Linked DNA regions of Aureispira sp. CCB-E. The protein of the gene in region 1 interacts with the protein of each later gene in a pairwise test. Links are inferred from orthologs where the notes say so. Each region holds a gene or a part of one and is shown in the gene's direction. Other genes may lie near its edges.

What was found. Proteins that work in one complex are often made in the same cells at the same time.
Region 2: the proteins of pepT (region 1) and tpiA interact in binary tests that used the Escherichia coli proteins (3 or more experiments, as listed by UniProt). The link is inferred for Aureispira sp. CCB-E from one-to-one orthologs.

The regions. Positions count from the first base shown.
Region 1 is NZ_CP133671.1:3,041,228-3,045,711, reverse strand. The notes cover bases 728-3,673. They hold pepT (peptidase T), read left to right. Parts: upstream 728-1,557; coding sequence 1,558-2,790; downstream 2,791-3,673. Other genes in these bases: QP953_RS11445 (DUF547 domain-containing protein), read right to left, coding at 2,859-3,590; QP953_RS11455 (alpha/beta fold hydrolase), read right to left, coding at 728-1,094. Outside these bases: QP953_RS11460 (hypothetical protein), read right to left, coding at 1-249; more of QP953_RS11455, read right to left, coding at 363-727; QP953_RS11440 (DUF695 domain-containing protein), read right to left, coding at 3,866-4,484. UniProt on the Escherichia coli protein: Cleaves the N-terminal amino acid of tripeptides.
Region 2 is NZ_CP133671.1:1,799,177-1,803,623, forward strand. The notes cover bases 506-3,414. They hold tpiA (triose-phosphate isomerase), read left to right. Parts: upstream 506-1,527; coding sequence 1,528-2,301; downstream 2,302-3,414. Other genes in these bases: QP953_RS06925 (vancomycin high temperature exclusion protein), read left to right, coding at 705-1,361; QP953_RS06935 (gliding motility-associated C-terminal domain-containing protein), read left to right, coding at 2,550-3,414. Outside these bases: QP953_RS06920 (hypothetical protein), read left to right, coding at 1-416; more of QP953_RS06935, read left to right, coding at 3,415-4,447. UniProt on the Escherichia coli protein: Involved in the gluconeogenesis. Catalyzes stereospecifically the conversion of dihydroxyacetone phosphate (DHAP) to D-glyceraldehyde-3-phosphate (G3P).

The DNA.
Region 1 (4,484 bases):
CGTATATGTCTCATCAAAAGGAACCTTGACTTTCACACGTCCATTAGAGCCTGTTATAGCTTCTACCACATGTCCCTTTTTTCCCTTTAACACAACGGGCGCATTGGCATAGGGACTACCGTTGGGATTCATGAGATTCAAGTTGACAAAAGAAATCGTGTCCTCTGGACTAAAATTAGGTTGATGTCCTTGTGCATGAGCTGTTGTGAGCTGTAAACACAAGTAGCATAAAAAAAAAGTGCATCGCATAGTCGGTCATTTTTAAGAACTTCAATAGCTTTTATTAATAATCCCTAAAAAGTCAATTAGTTACACTTTTTTTTATAAAATAGCAGCTTGACCTGTCGATTATTGTAGAGTATCTAAAAATGTGCTGCTATAAAATCTAACGTATGGTTGTAATAAGCGGCTCCTCCTGCCGTGTATAAATCTGTGTGTGCTCCTCCTTTCACAGTATAAAAAGTCTTGTCAGTACTTGCCAAAGCTTCAAACAACTGCTTGCCATATCGAATATGAATATGCTTATCGGCATCGCCATGATTCATCAAAATAGGTTGTTTTATTTTTTTACAAGCTAGTATGGGTTGAATTTGGTACGGATCAAAATTGGCAATCCGCCCAGCAAGCGTTAAAGCTCGATTAGAAGCAAAACGTAAACCAATCCCATAACAGTATCGTTTTTGGTACTGATAAACGATCTCTGATAAATCTGTGAATGTACTTTCAATCACGCCAAATTGAATTCTTGGTTCTATAGCCAATGCCTGCAATGCAACCGCCGCTCCCATAGAACTCGCCCAAATTCCAATAGACGTATTGGGGTCATAATTTAAAATTGCAGCAACGACAGCTTGAACATCTTCTTTTTCATGATACCCAAATGTACAATATTTTCCCCCACTTTGTCCATGTGCTCTGGCATCATAAATCATACAGTTGTATCCTGATTCGGTCAAACGCTTCGCTATCCCTAAATAATCTTCTTTACAACCTCCTATACCATGCAGCATAATGATTGTTCCTTTTACAGAATCTTGGTCTGGCAATGCCAAATAATTGGACAAAATAACACCATCCTTTGTCTCTATCTCCAACACTTCTGTTTTTAGTTGGTAATCTTTAGGGAAGGCACCATAAGAAAATCGCTCTTGGTGTTCTTCTAAATCAATCTTTTAGGGCATTACAATAGCATAAGGAGCTATAAACTCTACAATAACAATTAGCGCAACCAATGCGACAAGCAATAAAATAACTAGCACTTTGTATCCTATTTTTTTCATGGGAAAAATTCATTAGACATGATTACGAATAGAGTCGTATTACCGAAAAAGCAAGATTTTTTGAAGGACAAGGAAAAGCGCAAACTCATAGCTGTAAGCTATGAAGTAGAGCATTTGACGAAGTCAATCCCAAAAAGATGGTTTTGTAGGCATACCATTTCATTCGTGATCATGTTTATTAATGGTTTGGATTTTTTATGATAATAATACGAAATTTTCAAGACTTTAAGTAACTTACCAGCTCTATAAAACCGTATATAAATTATAAATTAGCATCATGAAAGAGCAGATTTTAGATCGTTTTCTCCGTTATGTCAAAGTAGATACTCAGTCTGAGTTTGGAGTAGAAAAAATTCCTAGTACAGATAAACAATTCATCTTAGCCAATCAAATTGTAGAAGAATTAAAAGCCATAGGTTTGAGTGATGTTGAAATTGATGACCATTGTTACATTATGGCTACGCTTCCTGCCAATACCGACAAGAAAATACCTACAGTTGGTTTTGTTGCCCATATTGACACATCTCCAGATTTCACAGCAACAGGTTGCGCTCCAATTGTTTGGAACAATTACGATGGTGGAGACTTGGTATTAAACGAAAAAGAAGATCTTGTTCTTAGAACTTCTGAATTCCCTGAAATGCTCCAATTTAAAGGTCAAACTTTGATTACGACTGACGGCATGACACTTTTAGGAGCAGACGACAAAGCTGGTGTAACAGAAATTGTTTCTGCTATGGAATACCTTATTAACCACCCTGAAATTAAACACGGGAAAATCCGTATCTGTTTTACTCCTGACGAAGAAGTAGGTCGTGGAGCAGATTTATTTGATGTGGAAAAATTTGGTGCAGAATGGGCGTACACAATGGATGGCTCGCTTCCTGGTGAGATTGAATACGAAAATTTTAATGCGGCTTACGCGGCCATTGATATACAGGGAAAAATTGTTCATCCTGGTGCCGCAAAAGACAAGATGGTCAACTCAATGTATATTGCAGCCGAACTTATTCAAGCTTTGCCCGCAGAGGAGGTGCCCGAAAAAACAGAAGGTTATGAAGGTTTCTTCCACCTGCTTTCTGTCAATGGAGATGTAGACAAAACAGAACTCCGTTATATCATTAGAGATCATGACAAAGAAAAATTTGAAGCAAAAAAAGCATTGATGCAACAAACAGTAGATGCTTTAAATCAAAAATATGACCATCGTCTTTCTTTGAGTTTGAGTGACCAATATTATAATATGGCAGAAAAAGTTCGTCCTGTTATGCATATTGTCGACTTAGCAAGAGAAGCCATTAGCAACTTAGGAATGCAACCCATTACTCGTCCTATTCGAGGAGGAACAGATGGTTCCAGATTGTCATTTATGGGCTTGCCTTGTCCTAATATTTTTGCTGGCGGTCTAAACTTCCACAGTCGTTATGAATATGTTCCTTTAGAATCTATTGTAGCCGCTACAGAGACAATTATTGAAATTGCTAAATTAATGGAAAGCCGAGATTGGTAATCTTATCAACAAACTTTACTACCTATAAGTCATCTTCTAATTAAAGAGGATGACTTATTTTTTTCTGACTATTGAGCATTTAAATCCCAATTGTAAGACTTAAATTTCACAACAGCATTATTAGAAATTGTATGATCTGAATATTGTTGAATGTAATTTACAAGTTGGCTGCTGCCACCAAAATCGGTGGCATACCAATCAAAAATTTTCGAAATTTCTATGGTATCAGTTGTTATGGTGTTATAAGTAGGATTATTAATAAAAGCTTTGGTTTGACTGGTATAATATTGTTGAATATTGGATTCTGTCCATGCCTTGTTCAATAAAGGAGGACACGAAGCAGCAGCGCAATTAACTGCAAAATGCACTTTGGGCTCTCCAAATGCAGCCAATAATTTATTTTTTTCGATTTGATCCAATGTATATGCTTGGCTTCCAACCATTATTTGACGCGTAGTCCATACCATACCACCATCAATATCTAAAATACTATTCACAGGATGTTCTACCAAAATAGTATATATCGTATAAGCATTGTATAAATTGATCCAATAAGCCATCTGTTTGTTATCCGACCAAGTCGTTTCTGGACCATTGGATTTTAACCAGTCAATATATGCCAACAGTTTTGCTTCTTCATTTTTAAACCCCACGTAGTCAACATTTCCATTTGTATCTACATATTTTGTTAGAAGAGCATCAAATGAAGCGTGACTCTGAGGCTCATTATTTACGATATTTTTATCACAAGCGGTTATTAACACAACCAACAACAAGAAACCAATCCATAGTTTTTTCATAAACACCAAGCATCTTTATTAAAGAAATAAAAGAAAGTTCTATTGAGACCATTCTTTTTAGAACCATAGGAAGATAACAAGTTCTTTTTAAGAAAACAGGCTTCTAAGTTTTAAGCAGCTCTTTTTGACAGAAGTATTATAATACTCAAATAGTTTTGTGTGTTGTATAAGGAATCCCCCACAAATTAAAGGTATTATACGAGTAGAAATATAAACTCCTAAGGAAAAATCTGCAATTTTTCAGGTTGTCCATAACACAGTTTTTATTACTTGATTTATTCAGTAAATGATTTACATTCCCATCCATCATAATACCCATTAAAATCTTTAGCTAATTTATATAAACTAGTGGTATAAATATTAACTTCATCATAGTCAACTTTATCAAGCCTTGAAAAAACTATTTCATATCTTAATTTATCCTCTTTATTGAATCTCTTTCTAAGCACTTTAAAGTTATCTTTCTTAACAGCTTTCTCAAAAGAACATTGATCTTCTTGCTTTTCAAAATACGCCCAATGACTTACTTCTCTTAATTTCTGAAGAGTATCGCCATGCTTTTCCATATTGCGCAAAACTCTCCTGTTTTGCATCAATTGATATTGTTCTTCAGATGGCATTAATACCATTAAAAATAAATCCCAATTTTTATCTTCACTAAAATGATAAGTGCTTGATGGGAAACTTCGAAAAGGTCCTGAAAGTATATTGTCTATCTGGACTTTTTCCTTGAAATAAATGAAAAAATCTCTTGTTCCTTTTGACGTAATATGTCCCACTTGGATTGCCTTAAATTTTTTCCATAATGTAGGAATAATTTCCTCTTCCAAAATACTTAGCCTGTCAAGATCATCGCTTGTAGGAAAACCATTCTCTTTTGATGTATACCTTATT
Region 2 (4,447 bases), 1.2 Mb from region 1 along the record:
TATGGTACCACGATGCTATTTATACTGTAAAAGCTAAGGATAATGAACGTCAATCTGCCAATTTGGCGCAAGAATTGTTTGAAATCTATTTGGATGTGCCTAGCCTAGAGTATGTTAAGGAACTTATTTTGAGTACAGAAGGACATTATCCTAGAATAGAAAAAATGGACACTTATTTTTTCTTAGATTTTGATCTCTCAATTTTGGCAGCAAGTACTTTAACTTATAAATTATACAGCGAAGCCATATGGCAAGAGTACAAAACGGCTTATGTTAAACTGTTGTACAAAATGGGCAGAAAAAAGGTTTTAAAGAACTTTTTAGCACGTGAGAAAATATACTTTTCGTCTGTTTTTTTTGAGAAATATGAAGAAACGGCACGAAAAAATTTAAAACTAGAACTGAACGGGAAATAATAATATTACGTTAATTGATGGATTGTTTTGTTTAAAATTGGAATATAAAATGTAACTTACAATATAATATTGCGTTAAGCACTATAAAGATAATCGCCCCCGTCTCTAGAATTTAATGTTTATTATGTATAGAATATCAAAGGTATCGCCTGAAATAATGCCTTGGGTAAGCTAAATAACCAATTCTTTGTAACAAAAGATTAGGGGAATTTTACCTGTATTCTGCTTACAATTGTTTATGCTTGTAAGTTATATGCATATGTAGACGATCACAAAAACGAATAAATCATGCAGTCATTATTAGTGTTAATGGGGAGGTTATCAAAATACACTTTATTAGGAAGTATTGTAGGTGTTTTGATGGTTTTATTAGCAAACTTGGTCGTACTTATAGCCGTAAATTCCAACGTTTATAACGATATTCAGAAAGTAGGGTATAGTGATGTTGCTTTAGTTTTGGGGACAAGCCGAAGTGTTAATGGTATTGTTGAAAACCCCTTTTTTACACATCGAATAAAAGCAGCAGCAGAATTATTTTTTGAAGGTAAGGTGAAACATATTTTAGTTAGTGGAGACAATAGTTCTATGAACTATAACGAACCTAGAGACATGCGCCATGCCTTGATAAAATTAGGAGTACCCGATTCCTGTATTACTATGGATTTTGCAGGATTAAGAACGCTAGATTCAGTCGTGCGTAGCCACAAAATCTTCCAACAAAAACGCATTACCATCGTTTCACAAGAGTTTCATAATTATAGAGCTTTGTTTATTGCCCAACACTATGGTATCGATGCCGTTGCTTACAATGCAGCCTACCCGAAAGAAGCTACTCTTAAAACCGTATGGAGAGAATATTTAGCTCGACCTAAAGCTTTATTAGACTTGTATTTATTAGATACACAACCTAAGTTTTTGGGGGATAAAATTACCATAAGAGTATAACAAGAGTCGCTTAGTCAATTTCATCGTATGATGCAATTAGAATCATACATAGTTCTTTCAATTTTTGAGTTTCAGTTGATGTTTAGCTAAAATAATTGTTAAAAAAGCGTAATTTCGTCGCGAATACGTATCTCCCAACACTTTTATTTTTCTAAAATCAAAATTTATGAATCGCCAACTAATTGTTGCAGGAAATTGGAAAATGAATAAAAATCTCATCGAAGCATTTTCGTTAGCTAGTGAGATTTTGGCGAAAGCCAAAAAAATGTCAAATAAGGTAGAAATAGTTCTAGCTCCTCCAGCACCCTACCTTCATACCATTAATAGTATGAGCAAAGATATTGCTCATGTCAATATTGCAGCACAAAATTGTCACTATGAACCGAAGGGAGCCTATACTGGCGAAATTTCAGCAGAAATGTTAGCTTCCATGAATCTGACCTATGTTATTTTAGGGCATTCTGAACGTAGAAAATTCTTTCAAGAAGATCATGAAGTTTTAGCTAAAAAAGTTGATGCTGCTATTAGAGCTGGAGTAAAGGTGATTTTCTGCTGTGGCGAGCCTTTAGAAGAAAGAGAAGCCAATCAACAAGAAAACTTTGTTTTGAAACAACTAAAAGAAAGTCTGTTTCACCTCTCACAAGATGCAATGAAACAAGTAGTAATTGCCTATGAGCCTATTTGGGCAATAGGGACAGGAAAAACAGCAAGCCCTGCCCAAGCACAAGAAATGCATCAATTCATTCGTCATCAAATTTCTGAACACTATACTGCCGAATTAGCCAACGCTTGTTCTATTCTTTATGGAGGGAGTTGCAAACCTTCTAATGCTGCTGAGTTATTCGCCCAAAAAGATGTTGATGGTGGTTTAGTAGGAGGGGCTTCCCTTCAATCAGAAGACTTTTTACAAATTATTCAAGCTAGAGCAAAACAGGCTTAAACAAGCTTATTCAAGCCTGTTTATTATTCTGATTTAGAGTAAGAAAGTGTTAAAATCTAGCTTTTTTTTCATTTTTTTTTGTTCAGGTAGATACAAATTAACGTTTTGTTACGTTCTATATAGAATTCTTATACAGTTTATTTACAACAAATTAATAAATCAAGCATTAGCCCCCTATAGGCCGAATAGTTTGATTCATTGAAAATCATTTTTATAAAATTAGCGATATACAAACAACACTACTCAAGATGAAAATCCTCCTTACACTTCTTGGACGAGTAAGTTTATTCAGCTTACTACTCTTAGGTACTTACACAACAGCTTTTGCTAGTCACAACTTAGGCTGTTCTATAACTTACACCTGTTTAGGTGGAAACCAGTACGAGTTTACAATGACTTGTTATGGTGATTGTGACCCCAACAGTATTAGTTTACCTACAAGCACTACATTGGAATTTTCGAACAATGGAACTTGCACAGGAACAGTCGCCGATTTAACGCTCGATACTGTTGCAGGTTTTGGGGGACGTCCTGTTGATGAATTATTATGTAGTCCTTCTTTATCTGTCTGTAATGGTGGGTCGCAGCAAGCCTCTCGAGAGTGGGTTTATAGAGGCGTCACAACGCTACCCGCAGGATGTATTTGGACAGCTAGTTATGGTACCTGTTGTCGATCAGCTGCCGTAACTAATTTGCAAAACGCAAGTAGTGCAGGAACCAATGTATTTACAACCATTAATACCAATGTAGTTCCATGTAATAATTCTGTGCAATTTTCAAACTTACCAATTCATTATGGTTGTGATAGTTCTTTGGTACAATATAATCACGGGGCTTTTGACCCAGATGGAGATACTTTAGTTTTTTCTCTAATTCATCCTCAGAACGATCCTCCTGCTAACATTCCATTTGTGGCAGGACTTTCTGCAACCAACCCTGTTCAATTGGTTCCTACAACAACTTTTCAGTTTGATTCTACAACAGGACAGATGACATTTTTGCCTGCGGACAACACAGGACAAGTTGCCATGATTGGGATTAAAATAGAAGAGATAAGAAATGGAGTTGTTATCGCAACAACAATACGTGAAGTGCAGATTGTAATTCAGACAAACTGTAATAACGACCCACCAGCCGTTGACTCTAATGGAGTACAAGGTTCTGCAATTACAATAAATGGAAGTAGTTTGGAGTTATGTAGAGGTAATTTTGCTTCTTTTGAGTTAGTCATTGAAGATCCTAATGGTGACTCTTTGACAGTTACTAGTAATATTATCAGTGCTATACCTGGTGCTGTAGTTAGTTATAACGTAGATAACAGTGTTATTGATTCAGTTATTTTGACCTTTACAGTTAACTCTATCAATTTAACACCTGGTACATATCCTTTCTCGATCAATATAAATGATAATGCTTGTCCCGTCCCCTCAATACAATTATTGAGTTATGCTTTGGTTATTTATGGAGCAAATTATACCAATAATATATACTGTAGGAACGATGTGGATCCTGTTCCTATCGTCATTGGAGACTCCGCAGGGGTCTTCCTGGGCTTACCCACCAACCCTGTGGGCTTGGTGATGGATTCTATTACAGGTATTATTGATTTAGATTCTTCGGCTGTAGGAACATACGATATTGTATATACACTGGACTCTGTTTCTATATGTCCATCTGACTCTATTCAGATTACGATTGTTGATGTACCAGATCCTACATTTAGTTATGCACAACCTCTTTGGTGCCGTCAAGGACCAGATCCAACACCAACCATTACAGGAACTCCAGGAGGAACATTTAGCTCAGATGCAAATGTAGCTATCAATTCAATTTCAGGAGTTATAGATATCTCGAATACTTCCGTAGGGTCACATATTATATATTATAATGTAGTAGGCGGGACTTGTTCTGCTCGAGATAGTTTTATTATAGATGTCATGGAGTTGAATAACTTTGAGACAACTGCAAGTCAATATTTTATGTGTCCAAATGAACTGGATACGATACAGTTAGGAGTAAATGTATCTTATAATGGTACGCCTCCGCCAGCACAGACATATTTGTGGTCGCCGAATGTTAATATTAATAATGTTAATATTCCGAACCCAGAAGTAATTTTGTTGACAGCACAAACGTACGTCTTAAC